DNA from 2 places in the Paraglaciecola sp. IT1134 genome. Region 1 is predicted to be linked to the other one. Evidence: predicted binding sites of a transcription regulator. Region 1 holds the regulator's gene; the other holds the start of a gene.
What was found. Region 1 encodes LexA, which represses DNA repair genes until DNA is damaged. Its sites were predicted from a motif close to TACTGTATNNNNATACAGTA; they were not measured.
Positions count from the first base shown of each region.

Region 1 (16,381 bases):
CGGTGCAGCGTCCGTCGTGTAAACTGCCTGTCGGACTAGGGTTCATGGCTGCTACCAATTGGAAACGTGCCGGAAACTGGGCTTGGCGAGCCGCCCTTGAAATCGAGACAAAGCCGGACTCCAGGGGTTCTCGCAATACATCCAGTACCTTGCGATCGAACTCAGGAAGCTCATCTAGAAATAATACCCCGTGATGTGCCAGGGATATCTCACCTGGACGCGGCACACTGCCGCCGCCAACCAGGGCCACAGCGGAGCTGGTATGATGGGGGTGGCGAAACGCCCGTTGTTTCCAGGTAGCAGGATCTACAGGTTTGCCCACTATGGAGTGAATAGCAGCGCTGGCCAGGGCTTCAGCATCATTCATAGGGGGTAATATCGTGATTAAACGGCTGGCCAACATAGTTTTACCTGTACCTGGGGGGCCGGTAAAAAGCAGGTTATGGCCGCCAGCAGCGGCAATTTCCAGGGCTCGTTTGGCGGCGCCCTGGCCCACTACATCTTGTAAGTCCGTGTCGTAGTCAGCGTTGTGCCGACAGACCTGCGCTTCATATAGGGGCAATGTTTGTTGCCCGCTAATATGATGGAATACGTCGAGCAGCTGCCGGACAGGTATAACCCTGGCTCCTTGTATGAGACCGGCTTCGCGGGCGTTTTGATGTGGCAGTATGGCAATTCGACCTGCCTGATGGCAGGCATAAGCAAAGGGCAAGGCACCGCATACGGATCGGATCTCACCAGACAATGCAAGTTCGCCGACTAATTCAATATTTCCAAGATTCTGCAACGGTAATTGACTGCTGGCGGCGATAATCCCCATAGCGATAGCTAAGTCGAAGCGACCGCCTTCTTTGGGCAGGTCCGCTGGTGCCAGATTAACCGTAATCCGCCTGGCGGGAAATTCGAACCCCGAGTTGATTAACGCACTGCGTACCCGATCTTTGGCTTCGCGCACCGACGCTTCGGGCAAACCCACCAGATTGAAACAGGGTAAACCATTAGCCAGGTGCACTTCGACAGTAATTAAGGGCGCGTCTATACCGACACTCGCCCGAGAATACACCACAGCTAAGGACATTAGCAGCTCCGTTGCTCCTTACTTTAATTCCTTCTAAGGCTAGTCAATGGCGAGCGATAAAGCGAATAGCTAGGGCTTGGTGTTTAAGCGTCCGGTTGATTGGCACTGCTAAACACAGGTAAGTTCAAATGCCACTTCATCGCCAGCAAACGTATGCTCAAGGTGATGACAAACCCCACTATCATGCAGAACACTTTAGTCAGGCCTAAAAGGGACAAAGCTATATAGCTGGCGCCGCCAAAAATACAGGCTGTGGCATATAATTCACCCTTGAGAACTAGGGGGATTTCCCGGCAGATAACGTCGCGGATCAGGCCACCAAATACACCGGTCATAGTGCCCAGGGCGATAGCAATAAGAGGTGATGCGCCGTAGGTCAGGGCTTTTTGTAAACCCATCACATTAAAAAATGCTAATCCGATAGCATCGGCAAATAACAGATAACGCAGCGGAAAGCGATGACTGATACGCAGCCAGATGATGGTACAAAATGCAGCAGCTAAAATAGCGTAGAAAAAACTTGGGTCCTGGACCCAAAATACCGGCAAGTCGAGGATCATATCGCGCAACGTGCCACCACCAATGGCAGTGACGGAAGCCAGCACCACCACACCAAACCCGTCCATCTGTTTTTTGTAAGCCATCAAGGTGCCTGATACGGCAAAAACCGCCACGCCCAGCAGGTCTATCCAATGTAACCAAGTAATCATAATCTTCTCACCCATAATCGAAGCACAATGATACCGGTTATTGGGTATTTCTAAAGTATCATCGAAACTACTTTGTATATATCCAACAGCAAAAAAGCATATAGCGAAGCTTGATCCACTACGGCCGTTCATGTTACCTATATAAACAGTGACGATATACCCAAATTAGATTAGACCCAGTGTCCTATTCCAACTCGTGCAACAAAGTAATTATTTTGGTGACGCAAGTGGTGATTTATTCTCCGCGGGGATAGCTCTGGCTAATAGTCAGGTTTTACAGCCCCCCGCACGAGAGTACGGGGGGCTTTTTGTTATTAGGCAATAAAAAGCCAGTTCAAATAAATTTTTTGGCGCCAATATGGAATGCGCCTATAACTGGCGCTTATTGTTATAAGTGACCAAAATATGCAGCAAACGAGCATTATTCGTTGTCTGACACAGGTTCAATATTTAAAAACAGATTAAGGTAGAAAGACATGCCCAAGTTACGTTCGGCAACCACAACCCAAGGCAGAAACATGGCAGGTGCGCGCGCCTTGTGGCGAGCTACAGGAATGAAAGACGGGGACTTCGGTAAACCCATTATCGCCGTGTCTAATTCGTTTACCCAGTTTGTGCCCGGGCATGTGCATTTAAAAGACATGGGGCAGTTAGTCGCCCGCAGCATAGAAGCCGCCGGTGGCGTAGCTAAAGAGTTTAACACCATAGCAGTGGATGACGGTATCGCCATGGGGCACAGCGGCATGTTATACAGCTTGCCTTCCCGTGAGATTATCGCTGACTCGGTGGAGTATATGGTCAATGCTCACTGCGCCGACGCCATAGTGTGTATTTCCAATTGTGACAAAATTACTCCCGGTATGTTGATGGCGTCTATGCGTTTGAATATTCCCGTCATTTTTGTATCGGGAGGACCCATGGAAGCAGGCAAAACCAAGCTGTCTGATCAGATCATCAAACTGGATTTGGTTGACGCCATGGTCGCCGGTGTCGATGAAAACGTGAATGATGAACAAAGTGACGAGATTGAGCGTTCAGCTTGCCCAACCTGTGGCTCGTGCTCAGGGATGTTCACCGCCAACTCCATGAATTGTTTGACCGAAGCTTTAGGTTTATCATTGCCGGGCAATGGCTCTATGTTGGCTACTCACGCCGACCGTGAAAGCTTGTTTAAGCAGGCAGGCAGCCAAATCGTTGAACTGTGTCGTCGTTATTACCAGCAGGACGATGAGTCAGTGTTACCGCGCAATATAGCTAATTTCAAAGCGTTTGAAAATGCCATGAGTCTGGACATCGCTATGGGTGGCTCAACCAATACTATTTTGCATTTAATAGCCGCTGCTATTGAGGGGGAAGTGCCATTTACCCTGGATGACATTGATCGTTTATCCCGTAAAGTCCCACATCTATGCAAAGTAGCACCTTCTACCCCACAATATCATATGGAAGACGTGCACCGCGCTGGGGGGGTAGTGGGTATTTTGTCAGAACTGAATCGAGCCGGCTTGTTACACAGTGATACGCCCCATGTGTTAGGTAAAAGCATGGGCGAAGTTTTGGCGCTGTGGGACATCACAAACCCGGCCAATGAACATGCCCTGCATTTTTACCGAGCGGGCCCGGCGGGCATTCGTACCACCCAAGCCTTCAGTCAGAACTGTCGTTATCCTACGGCTGATACCGACCGCACCAATGGCTGTATACGCAGTCGTAATCATGCCTTTAGTGAAGAAGGTGGTCTGGCAGTATTATTTGGCAATATTGCAGAAAAAGGTTGTATCGTAAAAACCGCAGGAGTAGACGAATCTATTCATGTCTTTAGCGGCCGGGCGCGCATTTACGAAAGTCAGGACGATGCTGTAAAAGCCATCTTAGCCGATGAAGTTATCGCCGGTGATGTAGTAGTTATCCGTTATGAAGGGCCTAAAGGCGGTCCGGGAATGCAAGAGATGTTGTATCCAACAACCTACTTAAAAGCCAAAGGTTTGGGCAAACAATGCGCTTTGATCACAGACGGACGTTTCTCTGGTGGTACCTCTGGTTTATCGATTGGCCACTGTTCACCAGAAGCGGCCAGTGGCGGCGGTATAGGGCTGATTGAAGAGGGGGATATCATTCTCATTGATATACCCGCGCGTAAAATAGGCGTCGATATAACGGATAGCGAACTGCAAACCAGGCGTGAAACCATGGAACAAAGCCCTAAAGCGTGGAAACCTGTCAATCGTCAGCGCAAGGTGTCTTTGGCCCTGAAAGCTTACGCATTACTGGCGACCAGCGCCGATAAAGGCGCCGTACGCGACGCCAGTAAGTTGGAAGACTAATGACTGTCACTGCCCAAGAATATTTAAAGAAAATACTGGTGTCACCTGTATACGATGTGGCCGTTAACAGCGAACTGGTTGCGCTAAACAAGTTTTCAGCGGTGATCGGTAATGACGTGTGGCTCAAGCGTGAAGATCAGCAGCCGGTCAAATCGTTTAAACTCCGTGGGGCCTATAATAAGATCAGCCAGCTCACTGAAGCCACTCTCGCCGCCGGCATTATTACTGCATCGGCTGGCAATCATGCTCAAGGGGTTGCTTACTGCGCGGCGCGCAAGCAAATTCCAGCGGTGATCGTCATGCCTGAAACCACACCTGACATCAAAGTGGATGCAGTGCGTAATTTTGGTGGCAAATATGTGCAGGTGATAATGCACGGCACCGGGTTCGACCAGGCAAACGAAGAGAGTAAACGCCTGGCCAAAGTACATGGTTACACCCTGATCCCGCCCTTTGACGATCCGGATGTGATAGCCGGCCAAGGCACCATAGCCAAAGAAATGCTGGAGCAAAATCCCGGTCTGGATGTGGTTTTTATCGCCGTGGGGGGCGGGGGGTTGGCTGCGGGTATGAGCGTGTATTTTAAACAACTCAAACCGGAAATCAAAATCGTCGCGGTAGAAGCCGCAGAATCCGCCTGTTTACAAGCCGCTCTGCAGGCAGGTGAGCCCACTCCTTTGCCTTTTGTGGGGATTTTTGCTGATGGCGTGGCGGTCAAAACCATAGGCAACGAACCCTTCCGTTTGTGTCAACAATACGTGGATGAAGTGATCACAGTAACCAACGACGAGCTGTGTACTGCGATAAAAGACATCTTTGATGATACCCGTGTGATAGCGGAGCCTGCAGGGGCTCTGTCGGTAGCCGCTATGCGTAAATATGCCAATTTATATCAGGTTAAAGATCAAGTCTTTGCCGGAGTATTGTGCGGAGCCAATATTAATTTCCATACCCTGCGCTATGTGTCTGAACGCTGTGAACTGGGTGAGCAAAAAGAAGCCATTTTTGCGGTTAAGATCCCTGAGAAAAAAGGCGCCTTTAAACAATTCTGCGAATTACTTGGCGGACGGACTATTACCGAGTTTAACTATCGTTATGCCAGTAATAAAGAAGCGCATATTTTTGTTGGTGTGAAACTGCGTCGGGGAAGAGAAGAATTTGCCGAATTAACCTCTACCTTACGGGCTAATAATTACCCTTGTATGGATATGTCAGACAACGAAATGGCAAAACTGCATGTGCGCTATATGGTAGGGGGACGTCCTCCCGGTTTGCTGCATGAGCATTTGTTCTCTTTTGAGTTTCCCGAACAGCCTGGCGCGTTAATGACGTTTTTGAAGACCGTGGGTGAACGCTGGAACATCACCTTATTTCATTATCGCAACCATGGCGCTGCAGAAGGGTTAGTCTTGGCGGGATTTGACTTTGAGAATGCACAACGGGGGGATTTTGAGCTGCACCTCACTGAGCTTGGTTACCAATATACTGAACAAACTGACAATCCAGCCTATAAGTTCTTCCTGTCTGATTTAAATGGCGTGCTAAATTAGGTTACACAAGCCAAAAGTACGGATATTTATTTAGCCGCATGTTTTGGGTTTACCGAGTGTGAACCCAAAATATATAACTGCATGCCAATATATCTCATTGTTATCCAGTTTAGGGGTCAATGCCCTCTTACCCGCAAGTTTGGGCTACGTTTTTTTAAATGTGCCACGCTGCTATTGCCCAACCATTGAGTCGCCAAAGTGGTGTATTTTTCCGGGCCGATGAGCTTTAACGAATGATCTTTGATAGCGTCATCAAACTCTTCCCACCCCATCCATATTTTAGTCAGCTTTTGAGCGCTGACCTGGATATCGACATCGACTGCGAAATTACGATCTACGTGGCATAGATCAACATCGTTCGCTTCAAACACCAGCCAATGTTCACTCTTATTTTCAGGCATATCAGTGAGGAAAAAATGCACGATAAAAGGATCGGGTAAGATGGGGTGTTGTTTCACATTACGCCGAATGTCCCACATCAGAAAATTCACATCCACATTTTCTACTGAAGGTTCAATTTCCAACCATTCTTGCCCCCACAACGCCATGGAAAATACCACGGGTTCTAGTGCTTTCCCTGCTGGCGTCAGTAGATAATCCACATGTCCTGTGCTGCGTTTCTCATGACGGGTAATTAGGCCGATAGCGCATAATTCTTTTAGTCTGTTCGATAGTAAGGTGCGCGACATACGTGGCACCCCACGACTGAGATCGTTGAAGTTTGTCGAGCCAAACAACAGTTCTCGAAATAACAACAACGTCCATCTGTTACACAAAAACTCGGCAGACATGGCTAGGGGACAATATTGTCCATAAGTAGGGGCACTCATCAGGTCTATCCATATTGTAAGGCGTAGTTCGAGGATAGTTGGCTTTAAGCCGTGCGCAAGGAGGATAACTCAAAGGGGTGATTTAATTGTACCGGCTAGTCCATATGGTGCACTAGACGCGTTTATTTTCTTAGCATAGGGTGGTGCGTGAAGCAACACTTTAGAATAAAGGAAAATAGATATGAACATTCAGGTAAAGGGATTAGATGACACTAATGTGGAACTTGGTAGTGAGGTGATAACCGCATTTGCCGAGACGTTGCGCGGTAAACTTTTGACTGCAAAAGACGATAGCTACGAAACAGCCAGACAAGTGTGGAATGGTATGATCGACAAACACCCAGCTTTGATTGTTTGCTGCAGTGGCACGGCCGATGTTATGCACGCGGTTACTTTCGCTCGTCAACATAAGCTGTTGCTGTCCATAAAAGGAGGTGGACATAATATTGCGGGCAGTGCGGTATGTGACGGTGGATTGACCATTGACTTAAGTAATATGAAAGGGGTGATGGTCGATCCCCAAAAACGCACTGCGCAAGTACAAAGTGGGGCGTTACTGGGAGATGTGGATCATGAAACTCAGTGTTTCGGTCTAGCAGTACCCAGCGGCATAAATTCCACCACAGGCATGGCGGGCTTAGCATTAGGAGGCGGCTATGGTTGGTTAAGTCGAACATATGGTCATACGGTTGACAATATTCTGTCTGCGGACATAGTGACCGCCAACGGCGAGTTTTTGCACCTGTCTGAACAGCAAAATAGCGACCTGTTTTGGGCGATCCGTGGGGGTAGCGGTAACTTTGGAGTGATCACTAAGTTCGAATTTAAATTACATCCTGTAGGTCCCACTATATTAAGCGGCCCGGTTGTTTTCCCCTTGGATCAAGCAAAAGAAATATTACAACAATATCGCCAACTGGCTCGCACCCTGCCTGATGAGGCAACCTGCTGGTCGGTCATTCGAAAAGCACCACCCTTCCCGTTTCTCGATACCAAATACCATGGCCAGCCTGTGCTGATATTGGCTATGGCTTATATTGGGGATATGCAACAAGGCGAAACGATACTGGCGCCACTACGTAAACTGGGGCACGCCATAGGCGACGCAGTGGCGCCCCATCCTTACGCTGCCTGGCAAGCCGCTTTTGACCCCTTATTAGCCGCAGGTGCGCGCAATTATTGGAAATCCAGTGATTTTACCGAGCTCAGTAATGTGGTCATTGATATTCTTTTAGAGGCAGCCAGCAAACTACCTTCTCAAGAGTGCGAGATATTCGCCGCCCAGCTAGGAGGTTTTGCCTCTAGCGTCGCTGGCAATGCGATGGCTTTTCCCCACCGCTCAACTGCTTACACCATCAATATTCATGGGCGCTGGCAAACCGCAAAAGAAGATAACCGAGGCAAAGATTGGGTACTAAGGTTATTTAGCCAACTTGAAGATTTTTCCACCGGCAGTGTGTATGTCAATTTTGTGCCCGAAAATGGTGAGACGCGAAAAATTGGCCCCTATGGTGCAAACCTTCCTCGATTACAACAGATAAAGGGGCAAGTGGATCCTATGAACCTGTTTCGTAGCAATATTAATATATTACCTTCGCATTAGGGATTCCTGACCGAGCTTGGGTGTCGGTATTGGCAAAGATATTTCTGCTGGCGTTTATTCCAGTAGGAATGACAACAAGTACTCAAAATGAAACTAGTGGAGTAACAAATGATGACTATATCGTTATATGAAAGACTGGGAAGCAGCGAAGGAATTACCCGTATTGCCGATGATCTTGTGGACATGCATCTGGCTAACCCCCGTATTGCCCCGAGATTTTTAGCGGCTGATATTATCGCTATGAAAAATGCAGCTGCGACCTTTTTTATCTCTGGTACTGGTGGACCTAACGTTTACCAAGGTAAAGACATGCGCAGTACACATAAAGGTATGAACATTGACACAGGTGAATTCATCGCTGTGCTGGATGATGCCCTTGGGGCATTAAGCAAAAATAACGTTGCTCAGCGAGAACAAGAAGAAGTGTTATTTATTTTGTACAGTATGAAATCCGAGGTGGTATTAGTTTAATCCAGCCCCTGTGCTTAATTGCTCCGGGGCGCAAGATCCGCGGCTTGTATTGACTTGTATGATTACAGATATGTTGCTTGACTTATATCTGCTGCAACCTTTGGGTAATTTCCGGAGAGATCAAGGCGACGACATCAGCCAATAAGGCTTCGCTTTTGGCTGTGTGTACTAATTGGCCTTCGTCGGACGCGTTAAGGAATCCGTTGTCTTTAAGTGCATTAATAAAAGTTGCCAGAACATTTTTGTCGAAAAACTCAGGTGAGTTAATACCGTGTAATGCAGACAAACGTTCAGCAAACAGCCGGCTTTGTTTTTCCAATCGACCACGACTGATCGTACTTTCAGAGGCTAGAATAGTCAACACGGTGGCGTAGCGTTGCAGGGTTTCCTGGATGCTACGATTAAGGATCCAGGTAGAATAAAATTCTTTACTGGCCGCCGCTGGTGGCATTATTTTTCGCCCTTTTAGGCGTAACAAACCCATAGCCTGCATGTGCACCAATAAAGACTCACTATATTCCAGAGCTTGTTGTTGGCTCATGTATATAAAAAGCTCTCTTTGCAGCAACGGGTACAACTGTGCCACCAAGGCCATTATTTTGCTTTTTTCTAAACCGTTATAGGCAAAAACTATGGCACTGATAAGGCCGGGTAAGGCGAATAGATGCAGAATATTGTTGCGGTAGTAGGTTAGGGCAACGGCATTGTGGGGCTTAAGGGAAATGATCTTGCCAAAACCATCTAGGCTGACTTCAAACTTGTTGAGTTTCAAAGTGTTTTCCAAAAGCTGCTTGCCACTGCTGGTGGGAAAGGTGGCCAGCTCGCTAAAAGGAGCGACATTCAACAGCTGGATATAATGATCCATCGCCAGCGCGAGCTCGTTTTCAGCCATGGCGTGTTTCTTGGCTGACAACAAACATATAGCGCACAAAGACATACCACTGACTGCAGCCGCCTGGTTGATTTTACCCATGACGTCGTTTGCCAGCGTATTGACCACTGGAGTGAGCCAGCGCGGCTTTTTGTCATCTTGCATAGCTTGGGCGTCGCGCCAATCCGGTAGCTGGCTATCGAGATAATTAGTTAAATTAATAGGTTCGCCAAAATTGAGGAAGCCGTTGCCATAATTTTTCAGTTTGCGTATTGCGGAAAACACCTGAAAGAACGACTCTTTCTTTTTGTCTGTACCTTTGAGCTCCTTCAGGTAACTAGCCACTTCCATGACGTGTTCGTAACCTATGTAAACTGGCACTATGCTAACTGGACGGTTGATGCCCTTGACTAATGCCTGAAGTGTCATAGCTAACATGCCGGTTTTTGGCGGTAACAAACGACCAGTACGACTGCGCCCGCCCTCTGGGTAATATTTGACTGAATATCCCTTGTTAAACAGTAATTCAAGGTACTCGCGAAATACGGCGCTATAGAGCTTGTTACCGGCAAAGCTGCGGCGTAAAAAAAATGCCCCGCCCCGGCGTAAAATTCCACCTACCGGCCAGAAATTCAAGTTAATGCCAGCGGCAATATGCGGGGTGACCAAACCCTGATGATAAATCACATAAGTCAGCAGCAAGTAATCCATATGGCTTCGATGGCAGGGTACGTAAATGATCTCGTGGCCGGTTTGCGCCAGCGTGCGCACTTTGTCTGCATGTCTTACCTCTATGCCGTTGTATACCTTGTGCCATATTTTGGTCAGCAGGCGATCTCCTAGCCGCACTAAGCCTTCACGGTAATCTGCGGCAATCTCGGTCACATATTTGCGCGCTCGTAACTGGGCTTGTTGGTGAGATAATTGTTTACTTCTGGCTTCTTCATCAATCGCCCGGCGCACGGAATCTGCGCCCAAAACGCTATTATATAGCTCCTGACGCTCAAGTAATGTCGGGCCGATCAGGTTTTGACGACGACGGTGAAAATGGGTGCCGGCTAAGCGGATCAATTTGTGACCAATTTCTTCATCTGAGCCGGGAAGATCTGCCATGGTACGTGATGAAACGGCTTTGCTATAGCAGACAAAATTGTCCCGACCTAAAAACAATACAATAAAAAATTTGCGTAACCAACTGGGAGAGACCTGATGAGCGATGACATCTGACCAGCCAGAAAATTTGCGCCCAGGGGCCCGGCCCCAAAAAATAGATACGGGCACAATTTGCAGATCGAGATCCGGATTATCCCGGTGTATTTGAAATAATCGAGTCACATCGTCAGCGATATTGGTGATTTTGACTCTTCGAGTCAGCACCGAACGGGGTTGTTGCAAAAACAGGCAAGCTGCTAACTCGTGACCGGCAATGTGAATGTTGTCCGTCGGTTTAGGTAAGCCCAAAGAGTTAGTAGACATTTTCAAGGCCAGCTGATCGGTTACCGAATGGGTGCGTAGCAAATAGATGATGGTTTTATTTTTATCGATACCCAACTCGGTTTCGATGTCAGTGGGAATACTGTTGACTTTTACCAGCCACTTTACCGGAACCGAAATGAATGCAAGCAGCAATTTATGCAGCCAGACCATAGATTTTTACCTTGAGAATTGTCGACAGATCTAGGATAACACGACATTTTCATTTTTTATTGACTGGCAAAGGATTTGGCCTAAATATCTCGGGGCTAACTCATTATCTCAACAAAAATTTGAGATCTGCTAACGACTGTATATACTCACAGTTAAACTGTATGAAATAACAGGCTGTTTATGCGTCCACTAACTCCCCGTCAAGAAGAAGTACTGCAATTGATCAAAAACACTATGTTGGAGACCGGTATGCCACCGACTCGAGCAGAAATTGCCCGTAATTTGGGTTTCAAATCCGCCAATGCGGCCGAAGAACACCTTAAAGCCTTGGCCCGCAAAGGGGTGATCGAAATCTTGCCCGGTACATCCAGAGGGATAAAACTAACCACGCCCCTAGAAGATCAACTGGAAGACCTGGGTTTGCCTTTGATCGGACGGGTAGCAGCCGGTGAACCGATACTCGCTCAAGAGCATGTTGAAGGCCATTACAAAGTGGATCCAGCATTATTTAAGCCCAGTGCAGATTTCCTATTGCGCGTAAATGGCATGAGCATGAAAGATATCGGTATTTTAGATGGTGATCTATTAGCCGTGCATAAAACCACTGACGTGCACAATGGCCAAGTTGTTGTGGCCCGTTTAGACGACGATGTGACTGTTAAAAGATTAGAGAAAAAAGGACGTCAGATTCTGCTGCATGCTGAAAACGATGACTTTAAACCTATCGTTGTGGACTTGGCTACTCAGCCCTTCAATATTGAAGGGATTGCCGTAGGGGTTATTCGCAACGCTGACTGGATGTAATTTTTTTCAAACTTTATTTAGAGTGATGAGAGATCCTTTCATCACTCTGTCGATTTGGCGCTAACATCACTGAACCCAGTTAATACGCCGATTGGACTGCCCAACCTACCTGGCTCGCCCTCCGCTTTGTTGCAAAAGTATCAACCTAAGCCACTGATAACTTGATTAAAAAATGTTCGTTTGGATATAAAATAATCAAAAACACTGGACTCTTGGCCCCTTTTTGAGTAATTCTTAGTGTTCAGTTAACAAATGCATAACAAGCCTGTCTTATTCTAAGCCTAAAATGTGCAATACATCATTCAAGGGTGCTTTTTTTGGCAAAAAGTAAAGAGCGTTTGGCAGATAGGGGTGTCGAGTGAATAAAATTTTGTTAAGGGTTGGAGCGGCTATGGGCACGTTCATAACAACTTCAGCTTTCGCAGAATCAGTGTCGGGTGCGGATCAATATCAATTGAATATGCGCAAGGGAGTAACAGATCTCAGTGTCGAGGTTTACGATCTGCATATGCTGATGTTCTTAATCTGCGTGGGAATAGCGATAGTTGTGTTTGGGGCCATGTTTTACGCCATGCTGTTTCATCGTAAATCAAAAGGTGCGAAACCAGCCAATTTCCATGAAAGTGTCAAAGTCGAAATCGCCTGGACAGTCATTCCTTTTATTATTCTTATTATCATGGCCGTGCCGGCCGCCAAAACCCTAATTGCCATGGAAGATGCCAGCGAGCCTGATGTCACTATCTTGATTACGGGTTCTCAATGGAAGTGGAATTACAAGTATATGGATAATGATGTCGAATATTATTCAAGGCTTGCCACTCAACCAGAGCAGATTTCCGGTAAGTTAGCTAAAGGCGAAAATTATTTGTTAGAGGTCGATCGGCCCCTGGTAATCCCCACCGATAAGAAGGTGCGTTTCTTGATAACCTCTGATGATGTTATCCACGCATGGTGGGTGCCGGATTTTGCGATTAAACAGGACGCGAACCCCGGGTTTATCAATGACGCCTGGGCTAAGGTCAATGAACCCGGCGTTTATCGTGGTCAATGCGCCGAATTATGCGGCAAGGATCACGGTTTCATGCCCATAGTGGTGATTGCTAAAGAGCCAGCGGAATATGACCAATGGATAGCTAAACAAGAAGCAGTGCAGCAGCAAGCCCAAGCCGAAGAGCAGCGTCTGCTGTCCATGAACATGTCCAAGGAAGACCTGATGGCAACGGGCGAAAATGTCTATATGGCTAATTGTGCGGCATGTCATATGCCAAATGGTGAAGGCCTTCCCGGGGTTTTCCCAGCATTGAAAGGCAGCACAATCGCACTCAATGATATGGCGGAGCACATCAATATTGTATTAAACGGTAAGTCTGGCACCGCCATGGCTGCTTTCGCCAAACAACTGGGCATGTCTGATATCGCTGCTGTCATTACTTATGAGCGTAATGCTTGGGGTAATAACACAGGCGACTTAGTGCAAGCTAAAGACATCAACGCAGCCATGAACGGGCAATAAGAGGACGACCATGAGCACAGCAACCGAAACACTTGTGCATGACGAACATCATGCACATCAGATCCCAAAAGGGATAACGCGTTGGCTTTACACCACCAACCATAAAGACATTGGCACTTTGTACCTATGGTTTGCCTTTATTATGTTTTTAACCGGTGGCGCCATGGCCATGGTGATCCGCGCGGAACTATTTCAACCTGGCTTACAGATTGTCGACCCGAACTTTTTTAATCAGATGACCACGGTACATGGTTTGATCATGGTGTTTGGGGCCGTGATGCCGGCCTTTACGGGTCTGGCAAACTGGTTGATACCTATGATGATCGGTGCGCCGGATATGGCGTTACCGCGGATGAATAATTGGAGTTTTTGGATCCTGCCATTTGCCTTTCTGATTTTGCTTTCATCATTATTTTTAGAAGGCGGAGGGCCGGCTTTTGGCTGGACGTTCTACGCACCTCTGTCGACCACCTACAGCAATGACAGCACCGCCTTTTTCGTGTTTGCGGTGCATATCATGGGGATTTCGTCGATCATGGGGGCGATCAACGTCATCGTCACTATCTTTAACATGCGCGCCCCGGGCATGACCTGGATGAAAATGCCTTTGTTTGTCTGGACTTGGTTGATAACGGCATTTTTGTTGATTGCCGTTATGCCCGTGCTAGCTGGGGCCGTTACTATGGTACTGACTGACAAGTTTTTCGGGACCAGCTTTTTCGATGCGGCCGGCGGCGGCGATCCCGTTATGTTCCAGCATATCTTCTGGTTCTTTGGACACCCCGAGGTGTATATTATGATCTTGCCGGCCTTCGGCATTATCTCCCAAATCGTTCCGACCTTTTCCCGCAAAAAGTTGTTTGGTTATGCCTCTATGGTTTACGCTACCACGTCCATCGCACTGCTGTCTTTTATTGTGTGGGCTCACCATATGTTCACCACGGGCATGCCGGTATTCGCCGAAATGTTCTTTATGCTGGCCACCATGTTGATATCGGTGCCAACAGGCGTGAAGGTCTTTAACTGGGTGGCGACAATGTGGCGCGGCTCCCTGAGCTTTGAAGTGCCTATGTTGTTCGCCCTGGCCTTTATCGTATTATTTACCATAGGCGGTTTGTCAGGCTTGATGTTGGCTATTACACCGGTGGATTTCCAGTACCATGATACCTATTTTGTGGTCGCGCATTTCCACTACGTATTAGTAACGGGGGCGATTTTTTCCATTATGGCGGCGGTGTATTATTGGTTGCCCAAATGGACGGGCAGAATGTTTGATATCACTTTGGCCAAATGGCATTTCTGGTGCTCATTGGTGTCGGTCAACGTACTGTTTTTCCCCATGCATTTTGTCGGTTTGGCGGGCATGCCCCGTCGTATTCCAGATTATGCCTTGCAGTTCGCCGATTTTAATAAGTGGATCAGTTTAGGCGGGTTCGCCTTTGGTTTGTCACAGTTTATATTCCTGGCGTTGCTGATCAAGGCGTGTCGCAAACAGGGCGAGCCGGTGTCTGCCCAAGTATGGGAAGGAGCTGAAGGATTGGAGTGGGAAATACCCTCACCCGCGCCTTACCATACCTTCGAAACACCGCCTGTAGTGAAATAAAGGTTCTTAACCATGTCAGGGAATGCCGAGCAAAATAAAAACAATAAGATGGTGGTTAAACTACTGGCTATCGTGGTGGGCATGTTCGGTTTCGGTTTTGCCCTGGTACCTTTGTATGATGTGTTTTGCGACCTTACCGGGTTAAATGGCAAAACCGCCAATAGTGCGGCGGTTTTCGAGGCTATGGAGGTGGACGAAAGCCGACTGATTACCATCGACTTTATCACCCGGACTCAATCCGGTATGTCCTGGCAGTTTGAAGCCCAAACCAGGCAGTTGAAAGTGCACCCTGGAGAGATGAATCAGGTTGATTTTCGGGTCAGAAATCCATCCACGAAACGCATTATTGGGCAAGCAGTGCCATCGGTATCCCCTGGTACCGCGGCAATTTTTTTGAACAAAACCGAATGTTTTTGTTTTGAACAGCAAATATTAGAAGCGGGAGAGAGTGTGGTGATGCCCATGAAGTTCTATGTGGATCCGCAGCTGCCAGATGATATTACTTATTTTACCTTGCAATACACCTTATATGATGTGACGCCTGCTGCTCAGGACATTGCAATGAAACGTGGTTAACAGGAGAACAATATGTCACAACCAGAATATGAAAAATACTATGTTCCCGATCAGAGCCCCTGGCCTTTTGTCGGTGCCGTGGCATTATTCCTGATTGCAGTTGGTGCAGGTAACTTTGTCATGGAGGGCGCCAAGGGCACAGAGGGATACGGTCTTTACATTCTGTTGGCCGGATTCGCCACGCTGATTTTTATGTTAGTTGGGTGGTTCAGAAATCAAATCCACGAATCGATGAGCGGCTTATACAGCGCGCAATTGGGACGTTCATACCGTCAAGGGATGGCCTGGTTTATCTTTTCCGAAGTAATGTTTTTCGGCGCGTTTTTCGGGGCCCTGTTTTACGCCAGGGTATTCTCTATACCATGGTTAGGTGGTGCTTCGAACAATGTGGCAACGAACGAAGTACTGTGGCCGGCTTTCGAAGCTATTTGGCCCCTAATTAATACCCCGGGTGGCACACAAACCGAAGCTATGGGCTGGTACGGTCTACCCTTGATCAACACGGTTATCTTGCTGACATCCTCGGTGACTTGCCACATTGCCCATGTAGCCTTGGAAGAAGGCAAACGCGGAAGACTTAAATTGGCATTAGGCGTTACTGTGCTGTTGGGCGCGATTTTCATGGTGTTGCAAGTTGAAGAATATATGCACGCCTACCAAGAGATGAATTTAACCCTGCAATCAGGAATATATGGCAATACCTTTTTCCTGCTAACAGGATTCCATGGTCTACATGTTAGCCTGGGGGCGATAATCTTGTTCATTATGCTTCTGCGGATCTTCAAGGGACATTTTACCCCC
Region 1 covers NZ_CM176486.1:5,249,190-5,265,570, reverse strand. The annotation lists gene AC3RV5_RS23080 (YifB family Mg chelatase-like AAA ATPase) at 1-1,078, opposite strand, end outside; gene AC3RV5_RS23075 (trimeric intracellular cation channel family protein) at 1,162-1,788, opposite strand; gene ilvD (dihydroxy-acid dehydratase) at 2,265-4,112, shown strand; gene ilvA (threonine ammonia-lyase, biosynthetic) at 4,112-5,662, shown strand; gene AC3RV5_RS23060 (winged helix-turn-helix transcriptional regulator) at 5,779-6,492, opposite strand; gene AC3RV5_RS23055 (FAD-binding oxidoreductase) at 6,674-8,095, shown strand; gene AC3RV5_RS23050 (group I truncated hemoglobin) at 8,204-8,566, shown strand; gene plsB (glycerol-3-phosphate 1-O-acyltransferase PlsB) at 8,649-11,084, opposite strand; gene lexA (transcriptional repressor LexA) at 11,265-11,888, shown strand; gene coxB (cytochrome c oxidase subunit II) at 12,280-13,401, shown strand; gene ctaD (cytochrome c oxidase subunit I) at 13,412-15,004, shown strand; gene AC3RV5_RS23025 (cytochrome c oxidase assembly protein) at 15,017-15,580, shown strand; gene AC3RV5_RS23020 (cytochrome c oxidase subunit 3) at 15,593-16,381, shown strand, end outside.

Region 2 (16,381 bases), 2.5 Mb from region 1:
CAAATTCAAGTAGGCAAAAAACTACCCGACGCAATCTACATTCACGAAAGCGCTTTAAGTGATATTCCCCCGAAATTAGCCACTATTATCAGTGCCGTAGGCAAGGCCCTTAAAATTCCCACAGAGCACTGGAATATCGTAAAGTTATCTCGAAAAAATTTTTCGATGAGTTTGCTGCACTATCCAACCTTCTTTGAAGAATCATATCCAGCAATAAAGCAAAGCGTAACGGTCGATTTAGAAAAATTAAGTCACAAAGTAACTGACTATTCGAAATACGACAACCCGCCAATATTGCATCGAAAAGAAACAATGATCACCAGTGAACATCCTGCTTTTGATGACTTTAGTTTGATAACTCAAGAAGGCGAAAATGCTGGACTGTATGAAAACTCACGACATATTGGATTTAAAGCATCCTGGGAAGCGATCATAAACTCTCATGGATATGAACTTGTAGATGGTCGCCTTTTTAGAAATTCTGCACTAGCTACTAAAGCAGACCAACAACAAATAAGTCGCGATAAAACGGCAATCGTTCGATACGACTTTTCAGCGCCGATGAAAACCTTAGCCAAAAATGGTTACTTGGAAGGGCAATATTCGATTTTCGATTACGGGTGTGGCCGTGGCGATGATCTACGTGAATTAGAGGCGCATGGTCTCGACGCTTTGGGATGGGATCCTAACTTTTTACCCGATGCTAACAAGGTACTCTCAGACCTCGTTAACATAGGTTTCGTGGTCAACGTTATCGAAGATAGAAACGAGCGTATTGAAGCAGTGCAGGGCGCCTGGGCACTTACCGCAAAGCTATTGGTTGTATCAGCCATGCTAGCCAACGAAAGTTATCTAACGCAATTTACACCCTATAAAGATGGCATCATTACCAGCCGAAATACCTTTCAGAAGTATTTTACGCAAAGTGAATTGAAGTTATTTATCGAACTCAGTCTTGATGAGCAAGCTATTGCCGTTGCGCCAGGCATTTATTTTATATTTAAAGATAAAGATTTCGAACAAGAATACCTACAAAATCGACACCGACGTCAACACTCATGGGAGCATAAATCCAATCCCATCGACGTAAAAGAAGCCACAACAAAACTGCTATTCACGAAACATAGCGATTTGTTTGAGTCATTTTGGCAGGCTTGTTTGCTATTAGGGCGGTGCCCAGTCGCTGAGGAATTTAACCAGTCAGCTGAGCTTATTGAAGTGATGGGAACGATTAAAAAAGCATTTAGGCTGTGTAAAAGCTTTTATGACCAAAGTGATATGCTTATTGCACAGCAAATGCGACGGGAAGATTTATTGGTTTATTTCGCTGTAGGTTTATTTGGCAAGCGTAAACCTTACAAACATCAACCTGAGCAAACAAAGCGTGACATTAAAGCTTTTTTTGATACGCATACTGCAGCGCAAACCGAGGCAACTGACTTACTATTTCAAATAGCAGACATCGAAAAAATTGAGCAAGAATGTATCGCCGCAAACGACAAGCTACCAGCTAGCGTTCTAGACCGTGAATACGACAAGCCCCACGCGCTAACCTTGCACAAACAGTACCTAGATTTACTGTCACCACTACTACGAGTGTACGTGGGTTCAGCGCTGCAGCTTTACGGCGAATTAGAAGATATACAGCTGATTAGAATTCATATCACATCAGGTAAATTAACCCTGCTTGGCTACGAAGACTTCGAGACTGAAGCGCAGCCTCGATTAAAAGAAAGGGTAAAAATAAAAATGGCCGAACAAGATGTAGATTTCTTTGATTATTCAAGCGAATTTTCGATTTGTTCACTATTAAATAAAGATAAATACTAACTTTATTTAATCCGAAAGTAATTTTATAAAATACAAGTCATCTTCTAATAGTTCAGGGTCTTGATCTATTTCGAGTTTTATATAACTTAGCCCCCCGTTCGCGTAAGCTTCTATCTCTTTTTTTACAAGTTTAATTTGCTGAGAAATAAACTCTTCATCCTCAAATTCAATAGCACTCATGTCAAATTCCGATAGCGCAATCGCACATGTTAAAAGACTATTAGTTAGGGATAAAGGTTGCCAATTTTTCATTTCCCAAAAATCCTTTAACTTGTCATCTTCGGTTAATTCTATTCTTTGGTTTTTATATAATCCGATAAAAAATGCATAGGTATAAAGCTCGTAGGCATTTGAAAAACTTTTAGCTTTTATATACTTATCCGCCTCTGCTCCGCCACCAAATTGCGAAAGTTGATCAAAGAAATCTTGATGTTTCGGCAAATACCCTGGTCGTAGGTTCCCAAATTTGCTTTTAAGAATAATCATAAATATACCTCTTTAATATCTACACTGAGATCTGATCTATTGTTATTATCCCCTGAAGGAGTAAACGAACTAATTTGATATACTTTTCCAATCTTGAAATATTTAAGATATTTCTTTTTATCGTCATCTAGAAAATCGTAAGTAGTAACAATACTTTGAGAGAATCTCTCACTTAGAGTTTTATAAAAACCAAACGTATAGTTTTCTGCCATTTTAGATGTAGGGGCATCTGAAATAAGTGAGTAATTATCACTCCATTTTGCGCGAGCAGTGAGAATAGCCATTATTAAGGCCAACTTAACCAATATTATATTAGAATCATTTGGTGACTTTATTATAAAACCATCACTATCAACTATTTCAGGTATATAACTTCCATTAGACAATTTTCTAAATTTAATATTTCCTTTAATAGAGGAGTTTTTCGAAGTCATACTTTCAAATATTTCATTAGCAGAAGACTCCAACTCTGAAATTATACTTTTGAATACTTGCTGCTTTGTGGAGTTTACTATTTTTAATAGTTTTGAAAAAATGTTTTCAGCTGTTTCTATTTTAGCGTCAATTTCACCAGTCACGAGTTTATCGATTTTCTTCTGTATATCGGTTTTATTATTGTTTGCTTTTTCCAAGTTATTAAGTAACTCAGCTTTATTTTCCTCAAACCTATCTCGTTGCTTGCTGTGTGATTTATAAGAACCAACAATGTCTTCTGATTTGTCTTCTTCAATTAATATAGTAAATTGACTGTCTATCTCCCTAATTTTTTTTCCGGCATCAGCTAATTTGGTTCTTAAATCTTGTATTTTTTCCAACTCATCCAAAATAGAATTATCTATCTCTTGTATAGAAACTCCGTACCTAAGATTATTCTTGTAATAATCTTCAAGTTCTTCGGAAAAATCGTTGTTGAAAATATTTTTAGGCGTTTCTCTTTTAATTAAACTCAATATATGTTCGTAAGCTTCAGAGCCTTCTAAAGCATCTCTCCCACAAACAAAACAGGCTTGATCTTCGAGCATTTTCTCTACGTGAATAGGCTGTGGCACATTCATCGGGAGCTTTATCTGAACTAGTTTATCCGTGTTCTCTTTTATATTATGTTGAGCAACATAATTTTTATACTTCGATTCAAATCTCTTAAAAAATGGTTCGGCATTCTTTAAAATCCAATGTTTTTTGAATAAATTTTTGGAAAAATCATTATTTTTGTTTAGTAGCTCTTTTTCTAGTCTTTTATATTCACTGCTAAGATTCTTTTTTTCAGCCTTATACTTAGCTTTCGACTCAGCATCATCGACCTTACTGATTAACTCCTCGACTTTTATTTTCGCTTTTTCAATTTGTATATTACATGTCTCAATGTCTTGCTCATATTTATTTATTTTCTTTAAACAGAATTCCATTTCTGTGTTGAGTGCGTCACTTTTCTTTACATCAGAACTTAGTCTGTTTTTATGCTTCTGTAACTCATTTGTAGCTTTACTGCTACCATTAGTTGCTATAGAAATAAGCTCTTCGTAATCTGTTATATCAGATAAAAGGTTAACTACTTTTGTTAATGCGGTGCTATCAGATAGGTCCATCAAACTATCCACTTGTTCACCCTGAAACCACATATAAGGTTCAATATGTTTTGGTATTACTCTTTGGAGTATACCTGCATGCTTTTGTATTGGGACTAAAGTCCACTTAGCTTGCGTGAATTCGTATATCAGTATTGTCGAGTCGGAATTTGAATCCCAGTTTCGTTCTCCCAATTTTTTAGCCGAAAATATTCTTTCGAGTTTATATCTTGTGTCGTTCGAACTAGTGACGAACATAATCACTTCTGCGGAAATGCTCGACCCTATTTCACATACAGACTTAGCTTTATCAGAAATTATATTTTCTTTATATATTCTGGTATTGATCATCTGCCTTTGATCTGACAGAAATATTTGGTTGTGAATAATCCAATAAAAAGCGTCGTACAGCTTAGACTTACCTCCTCCATTGTCACCTATAATGAGGTTTAAACCTTCTGTGAAGTTTAAAGTATTACTTTCGTGACTTCCGGAATAACATTGGAAGTTTTTCATTGATATAGAATTTACTATCATGATGTTGCGAGCTCACTTGATATTAAAATATTAATTTTTTTCAATACTTGTTGATGGCTGTCATCCATACAATAACTAAATATCAATTTTTTCACCGATTCAGCCAGTAAACTTTCAGAGCTCGAAGTGAAGTTTATCGATTTTATGTCGATATTTTCATTTTCCATAAACTCCAAAAATTTTTCATTTTTCAAGAACTGATTGAACATATCATTTCTGTCTCTTGCCATTAGTGACCTCCTAATTCATTATGCATTGCATAGATATCCAAATCATAAAAATTCGCTATCTGCTCGAATACTTCCATTGCTTGATAATAATTTTTAGCAAGGGAAGCAAAATATATAACCCTGATCAATTCTTCTCTTATTAAGTTCTTTTCGATATTAAAGGTAGATGGATCTGAGTCCGTGCTAGGAATTACTACTAAATCGTAAATTTTCGCGTAATCTTTATCCTTATGCATTCTTAGAACTCTGCCTCTTCTTTGAATAAATTGACGTGGATTACCCGTACTTGAACAGAATATTGCTAGTTCTGTTCTAGGAACATCTACTCCCTCATCTAAACATTTCATAGAAAATAAAGAGTCGATATACCCATTTTCAAAATTACTCATTATTTCTTTTTTGTGCTTGGTTTCCCCAGTAAAAGCTAGCGCTCTTGTACTTGGCGAGACTTCATTTAGAATAGATAAATATTCACTCATGATGTTATTCCCTTCTTCATCATCTCCTTCAGGCACATATACAAATGAGAACTCTAATTTCTGCTGTTCTTGGATTTGCTTTAATAATATTGATTTAAAGGCATTTTTTTTATTTTCTGCTTTATGAATAATTCGTTTTCTAGCTAATAAAAGTTTTTCGACTATATCGTTTTTCTTCAACATTTTAGTTTTACTATCAAAAAATTTTGCTAATTTCTTACTAATATCCTTGTATCTACCTAATTCTTCATCCGTCAAATTAACGATTGTTGGGAAATATTCATAGTTACATAATATTTTTTCTTGAATAGCCTTTTCCATTGAAAATGAATATGTATAGGGTTCTTCAGATGAAAAGAATTTTTCAATTAGATCATTACCATCTTCATCAAATTTTCTTTTTGGTGTTGCAGATAAAGCTAGTCTCTTCGCTAAACCTAAATTTGGAAGTAGAGCTTTCATCTTATGACTTCCAATGTTGTGAGCCTCGTCAGCTATTAGAAAAGTTTCTTTAGGAAGATCTTTTATATATTTAAAAAATTTTTCAGAAGAGAAGGTCGCATAAGTACTGATAATAATAAATGAAACTTTAGAATTTAGCACGAGGTGCATTGTTAGTTTATTTAGATTTTCCCGCCATTTATGATCTGACGATACAAGAAAAATATTTGAAAAATTAAACAAAGATATTTCATCGTACCATTGTTCAAGGAGCGTTTTAGATGGGACCAGTATAATTGCTTGATATATACCTGACTGTTTATACTCTTCCAATAAACAGTTAAGGGCAGTAATTGTCTTCCCTGTACCTGTGGCCATTGCAAATATGCCCTGTTTATCATTTTTAATCCAGCTACTATGTGCTTCGGTTTGATAAGTTCTTGGGGACGAGTTATATGGAAATCTAGGTGAGGATTTTTCTTTTTCGATTATACTATCAAGCTGTTTTTTATATTTATCAATTAGTATGGAGTTAGTTTTTTTTAAGTTTTCGTCCAATAATTTAATTTCATCTTCAAGTAATTCTTTTATTGTTTTTTCTTTTCCTATTGATGAAACTGCGTCAGTTATCTGACTGCTATCTAAATATTTATACCTTAAGTTTTTTCTATCACAAATGCTCATTATATCCTGAGTTTTACTTTCCACCTTTCGTTGTTCGAATTGTTCCCCCCATGAGCGATAAATTGAAATATTTTCACCATTCTCTAAAAGTCCATTCGCTGTAAAGTTACAACTTCCGTCCATAAATATAGCATCGTCATCTCCGTCGATAAAAATCCCTTGTTTATAGTGCGCCATCTTATTTGGCAATAGCATTACAGGTATTATTTCGATTCTATCTTTACTTATTAGATACCTTAAACAATTAAAGAACTGCTCTGTTTCAGATGATAGAGCGGACTTTAACGCGTCCAGATTATTTATTATTTCTAAATTCTCAACATCTTGCGGTTCTGCAGTGCCTTCAACCAGTTGCTTATCTGAATTATACAAAAAATGGTTCGTAGCAATTTTTATTTTCCCACCACGGTATATGAATAGAGCGAAACCGTATGCAAGCACTTTTATTGCCGTAGAGCTAAAGTAGCCTAGTTTCAAGTAAACAGTTCTGGAGCGCGGGAATGTGTTCAAATAGAACTCTAAAGGTAAGTCATTTGAATCGGAACTATATTCAAAATTGTGAGGAAATTTAACGTCTTTAAAGCTCAAAATGCTGTTCCCTTTGCTATGCTCGATAATCTCGGGGGTATACTAATCCTAAGTGTATAAGACTGAGTTATCATCTTTTAATAATTTTATTAATAATTGTTCTTTGATTTTTCGTTATATTGTACTATGCGCTCTTTCTTTACCGTCTGCAATTGCATACTGATTTTTTTGATTTTTGTGAAGTTATGGCCTATTTGGTAAAAGACTGGGTAAAAATACAGTATTTATTAAGCGTACTCGCTTTCAAAGCGTAATAAATGGATATAACATGTACTTCTGGAGAGTTTCTCCAAAAGTTAATGGATAAAGTATGAAAGCAAAATTTTCAGGGCACGACACGTTTCCTTTAAGATACGGATGGTTATACAAATCTGTTAACCATCTGAAAAATAGAGGTAAATTTCAAACTTCGAACGAAGGACATACTCGCGCAGCCATTGTGGAGCTTGGTGTTGGCAAAAATATGATCAATGCAATCCGTTATTGGGCAGAGGCATGCTCTTTTGCAGTGCCTGTGACTGACAATGGTAGAACTGAACATCAAGTTTCTCATCTTGGGGAATATATGTTCGGTTGTGGTGAGCCTGAAACCGGAGCTGATCCTTTTTTGGAGAAAATTGGCTCCATTTGGCTTGTACATTTTATGTTGAATTTTAGCTATGACAGTTTAACTGCGTATCGTTATTTTTTTAACTACTCCAATATTCAGAGCTTCGAAAAGAAAAAGTTACTTGACGATTTTGTTGATGAATCTGGTTTTTTAACGGATTCAGAAGTTTCAAACATCTCGACGCTAAAGAAGGATCTTGACTGTTTTATCAATACATATAGTAAGAAGCGTAAATCGGTTACCGGTAAGAAGAATTTTACGATAAATGAAGATCACTTCAGCTCGCCGCTTTCAGAATTAAACTTGCTAAACGAGAACAGTAACTCCTTTTTTATCAGTGAGTTAACCGAAAGGGTAAGCTTGCCAGTCGAAATTTTTATATTTGCGTTGGTGAAATTTGTTGCTTATGAAACGGCTGATTCAAGAGTCGATACTATAGATTTTGACTCTCTTCTTTCTAAGCCTTGCTCTCCAGGCAGAATTTTTAGACTGTCTGAATCAGGTCTTGGGCATAAACTCGATCAGGCTCAAGAATATACACAGGGCAAAGTTGAATGGATAGACTCCCTTGGCTTGAGGCAGGTAAGAGTGAGTAACGAAATTTTAAGCAAGCCTGAATCTTTTATTTATCAATATTACGGAGATAGCCGTGACAGTTAATCCCACTATTTCCGTCAACCAAAGATACAAAACTTCTACTCGTATTGATGGCGCAGATAATTATATTTCATTTATCGATGATTTTGTTGTTCATGGTACAGCAATAAACACTCTTGAAACTCTCAGTAGAAGCTATTCAACTAGCTCTCAGCGAACTTATACGCTAACTGGACCCTATGGGTCGGGTAAATCCACACTTGCACTTTTTTTATCGTCATTACTTTCTAAGAATATTAGAGAACGAGATTACGCTTACCAGAAAATAAAGAACAACACTGAGTTATTGGAATTAGTACAAAGCTCGTTTGAAGTAAAACATGGTTGGCACGTTATAAAACACGTTTGTGACCTAAATTCGCCTGCCCAGTCCATTCTAAAAAGTATTTGTCAGCAGATAAATGATGATGTTGCCGTTGCAACATTGACGATGATGACAGATGCTCAATGCCTAAAGAAAATCAAAGAGATATTTGACCGTAAGATTTACAAGGCTGATGGTTTCGTCTTACTTTTAGATGAGCTTGGTAAAGCCCTTGATTTTCAGTCAAGAGCTGGGGCTGATCTATACTTCTTTCAAGAGTTAGCTGATATAGCTCAACAGGCGAAAAGCGAAATTATTGTTATTGGATTTTTGCACCAAGCATTTGTTGAATACGCCAAGAATAAAGATGCATTAACACAGAAAGATTGGGCCAAAGTACAAGGCCGCTATATTGATTTTGGGTTTAACCCTAGCATTGATGAATCGCTTATTTTAGTGGGTGATTCAATATTTAAAGACAGTGCCACAACCACGGCCCTTGAAAATAAATACCGAGAGTTGGCTAAAATCACCGCAAGCGCTTTTAAAGGTCAATCAGCAAATCAAAACGTTTTACTTAAAACATTACCCTTAGATCCGTTGGTGAGCCTGTTGCTAGGGCCTATTTCAAGAAGGCGTTTTTCTCAGAATGAACGAAGTCTGTTTGGTTTTCTTGCATCCAACGAAAAATACGGTTTCCGCGAGTTTCTGCTTAAAAATTATCAGGGCGAGCCAGATCAATTTTTAAGTTATACACCTGAGAACCTCTGGGATTACCTATTGCATAATTTGCATCATGTAATAGTCACATCTGCTGATGGAAAAGCGTGGCTTGAGGCATGTGACGCAATCCAAAGAGCTACGCAAAAAGGGGAACAGCTACACATAGCAGTAACTAAAATTGTAGCGTTACTGTCTATTTTTGGTTTTCAGCATCATTTACATGCTACGCGTACATTCATTATTGATTATATGCAACAGTACGGCTTAGATCCGGTAGCAGTATCGAAAGTCATTGCGGATCTGGAGCGTTGGACAATTGTTATTTTCAGAGCCAATCATAATGCGTTGTTTGTGTTTCAAGGCAGCGATATTGATATCAATGCGCTATTACTCGAAACGATTGAGTCAATAAGTAGCGGTGTCGATTGGACATCAGTTTGCAATATTAATACACCTGTATTAGCAACATCACTTTATCACCGTACCGGCACGATGCGCTGGGCAAATACACTTATTACAGAAAAACTAGCAAGTATTGATGATGACGTATTGAATGCGTCTCAGCTGTCAGGCAATGCATTTGCCACTTTTGTCGTTTTGGCTAAAAAGACAAAAAATCAAGAGTTAAAAGACTTTTCATGTAAGTCCAGTGCCGTGATATTAGGGGTACCAGAAGATGTAGAACATCTAAAAGTAACGGCGATTGAGTTACTGGCCTTAGAGCATATTAAAAAGTATGAGCGACAGATAAATCACGATCTGATTGCTAAAAGTGAGTTAGAAAGCCGAATTGACGATGCAAAACGCAATGTAAACGACTTTTTTCATGAATTACTCGACAACTCGACTTGGTCGTATTTAGGCTCTGAGCTTAAACATCAACCCCTTACGGTAATCGCGTCGAACATAGCCGACAAGATTTTTTGTGATTCACCTACAGTATTGAATGAACTTGTTAATCGTTCTAAACCATCAGGAAGTGCAAACGCAGCAATAAATAAATTGATGCATGCCATGTTGGGTAAGGCAAGCATTAGTGATCTTGGATTTGAAGTTGATAATTTTCCTCCAGAAAAAGGAATTTACTTGTCTTGTTTGAAGAGTAAAGGCTGGCATAAAAAAACTCCTGAAGGTTTTATGTTTCCCTCTGAATGGGATGCGGAAACCGAAGGTGCAGAACCTCAGATGCACAATATTTGGAAATGTGGGGTAGAGTTTATTAAAACTAGTACCTCACTTGTTACCATCGATGAATTGTATAGGTATTGGATGGCGCCGCCCTTTGGTTTAACTTCGGGATTGTGCAGGATATATGGCCTGGCGTTGCTTAAATCATTAGAAGGACAAGTAGCCTTTTACGATAAAGACTCGACAAATAATCTTATTTTTATTCCTGAATTGGATGAAGTATTCGTAAATAAGTTGCATAAACACCCTCACGAGGCCGGTGTTAGATATTTTGAAGTAACGGGTATCCAGACTGACCTGATTAATAAAATCGCTGAAGCAACAAACTCTGCAGTTGGTAACGACACAACTATATTAGCAATTGCGAAACACATCGTAAAAATTGTTCATCAATTACCTGCTTGGGTTAAAAAGACTTCTGGTGATAGCTTTATCGACGGAACTGACTTAGGTTTAACAGCAGAGGCTAGGGCATTTAGAAATGAAGTTTTGCGAGCAAATGACCCATATAGGTTAATTCTTGAAAGCCTGCCAACTATTTTTGATGTTGATGCAAAGGATTTGGATGGTAAAGATGTACTCTCAAAAAAGTTAAAATCAGCAATTCAGGATCTTTCATCACAACATGAAATGTTGACAAGCGGTTTCAAAAAAATAATAACGGATTTACTTGGTACTGAGTTCAATGAGGAGCTAAAAAAACGCTGCTTAGATGTTGCGAGTGCATCGCAACGCCCTATGGTTAAGGAGTTTGCATCTCGAGTCGCCAATTACATTGAGGGTACTTTAGCGTTTGAAATGGTTATAGCAACTGTGGTGGGGGCGCCTGAGCGTAATTGGACTGATCGTCATATTAGAAACGCACTTGATGAGATTCAAAACCTGTGTATTCAGTTTAGAAGAATAGAGTCATTCAGCCGTTTTTCACAAGCAGCATCATCAACACCCTTTGCATTGTTAACGGAAGACGCGGCGGGGCAGCATAAGGGATATGAAATATATTTGGCTAAAACTCTATTCAATGACTCTGAGGTAAAGAGCACCGTGTCGCAATTAGACAAATTATTGAGTGACGTTCCAATTGAGAAGCGGAGAGCTGCACTAAGTCAGCTGCTGATGGCTAATATGGATGAAATTCAGAAGGAAAATAATGCAAGTTAAAAAAATAAAACATGTATTAGGATTGTCCGGGGGTAAAGACAGCAGTGCTTTGGCGCTTTATGTGAAGGAGACGCGACCTGACTTAGATATAGAATACTTCTTTACAGATACTGGGTATGAATTGCCTGAAACGAATGAGTTTATTGACCAGTTAGAAGAAAAGCTAGGTTATATCCATAGGCTGAACGACAGATCTTTGAATAATATTGAAGGACGAGGTGAAGTTGAATTTAAAAGCTTACTGAAAAAACATCAAAATTATTTACCATCTCAACGCGATCGTTGGTGCACCGTACAAATGAAATTAAAACCATTTGAGCAGTGGGTAGATGGATTTATCGCCGAGGGTTTTTCAGTTAAAAATTATGTTGGTATCAGGGCGGATGAACCAGAACGCGTGGGTTTTATGACAATAGCAAAGCCCATAGAATCTATTATGCCTTTTCGCGAAGATGGAATTGTAAAAAGTGACATAGAGAATATTCTGCAGCGCAACGGCTTAGAGCTGCCTGCATATTATTCATGGCGCTCGCGTTCTGGTTGTTCATTTTGCTTCTTTCAAAAGAAGATTGAATGGGTAAGGCTTCAAGAAAAACACCCCGATTTGTTTGAACAAGCTAAGGCCTTTGAAAAAGGCGAAAACAATAATGTAACTGGTGAACGTTTTTACTGGATGGGTAAGGGAGAGCCGCTAGAAACTCTTGAAGATCCTGTCAAGAAGGCGTCAGTCATTGAAAATCACGAGAAAAAAGTTGAACGCTTTAGCAAAAAGCGCCGGCGTAATGCTCTTCTTGGTGATATTGGTGGGGCTTGTGAAATGGAAGACCTTGACGAAATTTATGATGATGTAGAGGGCGGTGGAGCCTGTGTTACTTGTTATAAATAAAAACCGTAAGGATCCTTAATGAGTTATAGATCATTTTCCTGGGATATACGCTCTGCAACCTGCGCTGTAAAGACAGTCGATCCAAGCTTGTTGAAAGAGGGAACTACAGGCATTCCTCATGACATTGCCCCTTTCTTCTTTGGTAAACAACTTGAAGAAGGGGAAGAAAAATCGCTCTCTTTCAGTGTCTTGGGGCAAAGCGCCAAATGCTTATGCACTCGGAGAAATAATAGGCACAGATTGTTTTTTAAAGAATTAAAAAATCAACTCAACGCTTATAAATTAGGAGAAGGAGACCTGCTTTTTTTCGATAAAAATCCAGAGCAGAGTGATTCGTTTATTGTTTCAGCGATATTAAATAACGCTAATCAACTTATTCATCCAGATTTTCCTACCAATAATATAATCGGCGAAAATCGAGCGACCTATACAACTTATCGCATAGGACATGAGTTTTTTAGTGAGCAAGTTAGAAGAAGATTTAACAATAGTTGTGCGGTGACAGGTGTCAGTGATTTATCTCCAAAAATTTTAATAGCAAGTCATATTAAGCCTTGGAAAGATGCTAATAGTGTCCAGAAAGTTGATAGGTTCAATGGACTACTACTAACACCAAATTTAGACAAATTATTCGATATAGGCCATTTATCTTTCAATCACAAAGGGGAAGCTCTTTTAAGCCCAAATATTGATAGTCGATTAGACAGGCTGTGGGCACTATCCTCATGTTGTCTAAAAACATTAGCGCGTGAGTCGAGTGAATATCTCGCGTACCATAGGGAACTTCATGGATTTAATTAAGGCCCATTGCTACCGAGATGATATATCTCTCTGTCTTAAAGTGCAGCTAAGCTGTTAACAAACTGATTTATTTCGCTTACCTCATTAAAATGCCCAAAGCTTAATCTAAGCGTTTTATCTGCCATCTCATTACTCAAACCTAATGAAGTCAAGACATGCGACGGTTCAATTTCTTTGGCAGAGCAGGCGGAACCTTGAGCTAAACAGAACTTAGATTCAGTTTCGCGTAAGAGTAGGCCTACATCTATGATGGGAAAGGTGATAGAAACAATGTTTGGTAAAGTTGAGTCAAATTTTCCATTAATAGAAAAATCTATTTTTGCATCATTTAATGCATTGATGAGGCGGTGTTTCAAATTGTCCTGTTTTAACTTTTTGAAGTGTTTTGGAAATTGCTGAATAGCAACGCCAAATGCTGCTATTAAAGGGGCTGCAACAGTTCCACCTCTTAATCCCTCTTCTTGCCCAGCACCGTGTATGACTGGTGTTAAAGCTTTTTTTCTAAGATCCCGAATGTACGCTGCACCGATACCCTTTGGGCCTCCGATTTTATGTGCTGAAAATGACATCAAATCAACATTCAAATCATCAACGTCAATGGGTAACTTTAAGAGGCTTTGCGCAGCGTCAACATGGAACAATATTCCCTTTTCGTAACAAAGTGCCCCTATTTCACTGATTGGATTAATGGTTCCTAGCTCATTATTGACATGCATAATTGAAACTAAGACAGTCTCAGGTCGAATAGCTTGTTCTATCGCATTTTTAGAAATTATGCCGTCTTTATTTGGATTAATATAAGTAACCTCGAAGCCAATTCCTTCGAGGTATGCACAGATAACTAATATACATTTGTGCTCAATAGCGCTGGTAACAATATGGCGTTTAGATTTGAACTCATGATTATCGAGCAGCAGGCTTTTAAAAGCTATATTGTTAGATTCTGTTGCGCCACTCGTGAATATCACTTCGCTACTATAGGCTCCTATCACGTCGGCCAATTTATTGCGTACGATATTGACTGCATCACTAGCCTCAGCGCCAGCCAAATGAATAGCTGTTGAATTGCCATACAAGTGTTCGAAGGAGTCTTTTAACGTATCGAGTACTTCTGGTAGGACCGGATACGAGGCGGCAGAGTCAAAGTAAATCAAACAAATATTCCCAATAACAAAATATAGCTACAGAATACCTAAACGGCTTGATATTGCACCATTTCAGTAGATTCCATTTTCACTAAGCATTTCATATTTATCTGAACATGTGTAGCTGAAACATGAAGATAGTCGTTACCGTTACAATTATTGCTCATGGGGTCGTACCTGCGCGGTTAGATCGAATCATGTCGACTGACAATTTGAAAAATAAGTATATGCGGGAGCAATATTTTCAAAGAAGTAACAATAGGCTCGCTTGTTTCTTTAGCGGCCGGGTAGGTCTCGGCAACTTTTCGGGTCGCCGCACTAAAGGCTTAACGCTCACCCGTGCACAAATATAGAAAGTGTATGGCGATGAATACCACGTGGATCAGTTCCAACGCGATATCCTCTGGCAGGTCGTGTTGAATGTAACCGTTCACCGGACAGGTATTGACATGTAAAAATATTTATTTTGCATGATCCCGATGATCCTATTGCGCGATCCCGCCCATGTGGCATGGTGTCAACATGACACGCAAAAAATCCCGTCCAGCCGCCCCTAAAGCCGACACGCTTGAACAAGCCAATGCGCTTATTCAGTCGTTATGGGATAGGCTCAATGACATTGAAGACAGGCTGAAACAATCCAGTCGCAACTCTTCTCGCCCGCCTTCTTCCGATGGCCCAGCGGCTGTAGATCGCCCGCGTAAAAGTAGCGGCAAACCGCGAGGCGCCCAGCCGGGGCATAAGGGCAGCAATCGCGCGCGAGTAGATGAGGTGGATGTGACACTGTCCTATTATCCTCCCGGCGAATGTGCATGCGGGGGGAAAGTGGTATCCAATGCCACGCCTTATTATCGTCATCAGGTGTTTGATATCCCTCAACAAGCCTACAACGTGACGGAGCACCAGCTTTATCAAGGTAGCTGTTGCCGCTGTGGGGAGGCTGTCCAGGCGACGTTGCCCGAAACCGTCAACAATGGTCAGATGGGGGCCAACATGTTGGCCTTTATCGCCATACAGGCCGGGCAGTTCCATCAGAGTATCAGCCAAATCCAGCAACAGTTGCAGCAGAACTTCGGGGTGTACTTTAGCCGAGGTGCCATATCTGAAGCCCACGGCAAGGTCAGCGCGATGCTCACGCCCGTTCATCAGCAGATCAAACAGCTAGTCCAGGATTCTACCGTTATCCACGCTGACGAAACCCGGCACAAGCGTGAGAATGAAAACCGCTGGATGTGGCTGGCCTGCACCGATGAATTATCCTGTTTTATGATCCACTACTCCCGGGCGCAACATGCCGCCAGGGCATTATTAGGCGACGTCACCGAAGCCGTGATCGTTACCGATCAATATGCGGGCTACCATTATCTCCCCCCATCTCAGCGGCAATTTTGCTGGGCCCATATTTTACGTAATGTGGGGGCAATAGCAGATAGTTGGGGGCCGAATAAACCCATAGGGCAGCGATTAGAAACCTTGATCCATCTTATCTTTCGTACCCGCCACCGATTTGAGCGAGGGGAGCTATCGCCTTATTTGTATCAAAAGCGTATGGGTAAACTACGCAAACGTTGGCAAGCCACCCTGGAACATGCCACCGAAGCTTGTGTTACCCCGCGGTATCGAAACCGCTGCGGATTATTGCTCAAACACGATGAAAGCTGTTGGACATTTCTGACGGATAAGGATATTCCTCTGACCAACAACGAGGCAGAGCGCTCCTTGCGCAGCTATGTACTGTGGCGCAAAGGCAGTTATGGCGTGTACTCACACCGGGGCGAGCAATTTCGGCAACGCATTCTCACCATTGTAGAAAGCTGCCGCAAGCTGGGGGCCAATCCTCTGGACTGGCTAAGGCAAATCGTCCACGCCGTGATCACTCGCTCGGAATATCCGGCACTCCCTGAACTAACGGCCTTAAGTCAATAGCTCCCCGGTGAACGGTTACGTGTTGAATGGCATACATAAGATAGTAAAGCGAGCCAATACCGCGTACACCAACAGTGCTCTTGTCGGTGTCGTTTTTTACTCCACCATCGGGACTGCTAACGCTAATCGAGTCACACGAT
Region 2 covers NZ_CM176486.1:2,442,787-2,459,167, forward strand. The annotation lists gene AC3RV5_RS10575 (DNA phosphorothioation-associated putative methyltransferase) at 1-1,830, shown strand, start outside; gene AC3RV5_RS10580 (hypothetical protein) at 1,837-2,316, opposite strand; gene AC3RV5_RS10585 (hypothetical protein) at 2,313-4,397, opposite strand; gene AC3RV5_RS10590 (hypothetical protein) at 4,415-4,648, opposite strand; gene AC3RV5_RS10595 (DEAD/DEAH box helicase family protein) at 4,648-6,840, opposite strand; gene AC3RV5_RS10600 (DUF4007 family protein) at 7,151-8,110, shown strand; gene AC3RV5_RS10605 (hypothetical protein) at 8,100-11,483, shown strand; gene AC3RV5_RS10610 (phosphoadenosine phosphosulfate reductase domain-containing protein) at 11,473-12,369, shown strand; gene AC3RV5_RS10615 (HNH endonuclease) at 12,388-13,170, shown strand; gene AC3RV5_RS10620 (cysteine desulfurase family protein) at 13,206-14,324, opposite strand; gene tnpC (IS66 family transposase) at 14,838-16,241, shown strand; gene AC3RV5_RS10630 (hypothetical protein) at 16,261-16,381, shown strand, end outside.
Region 2: AC3RV5_RS10600 (DUF4007 family protein) is a predicted target of LexA. The motif match lies at 7,044-7,063, and genes of this name have one in related genera.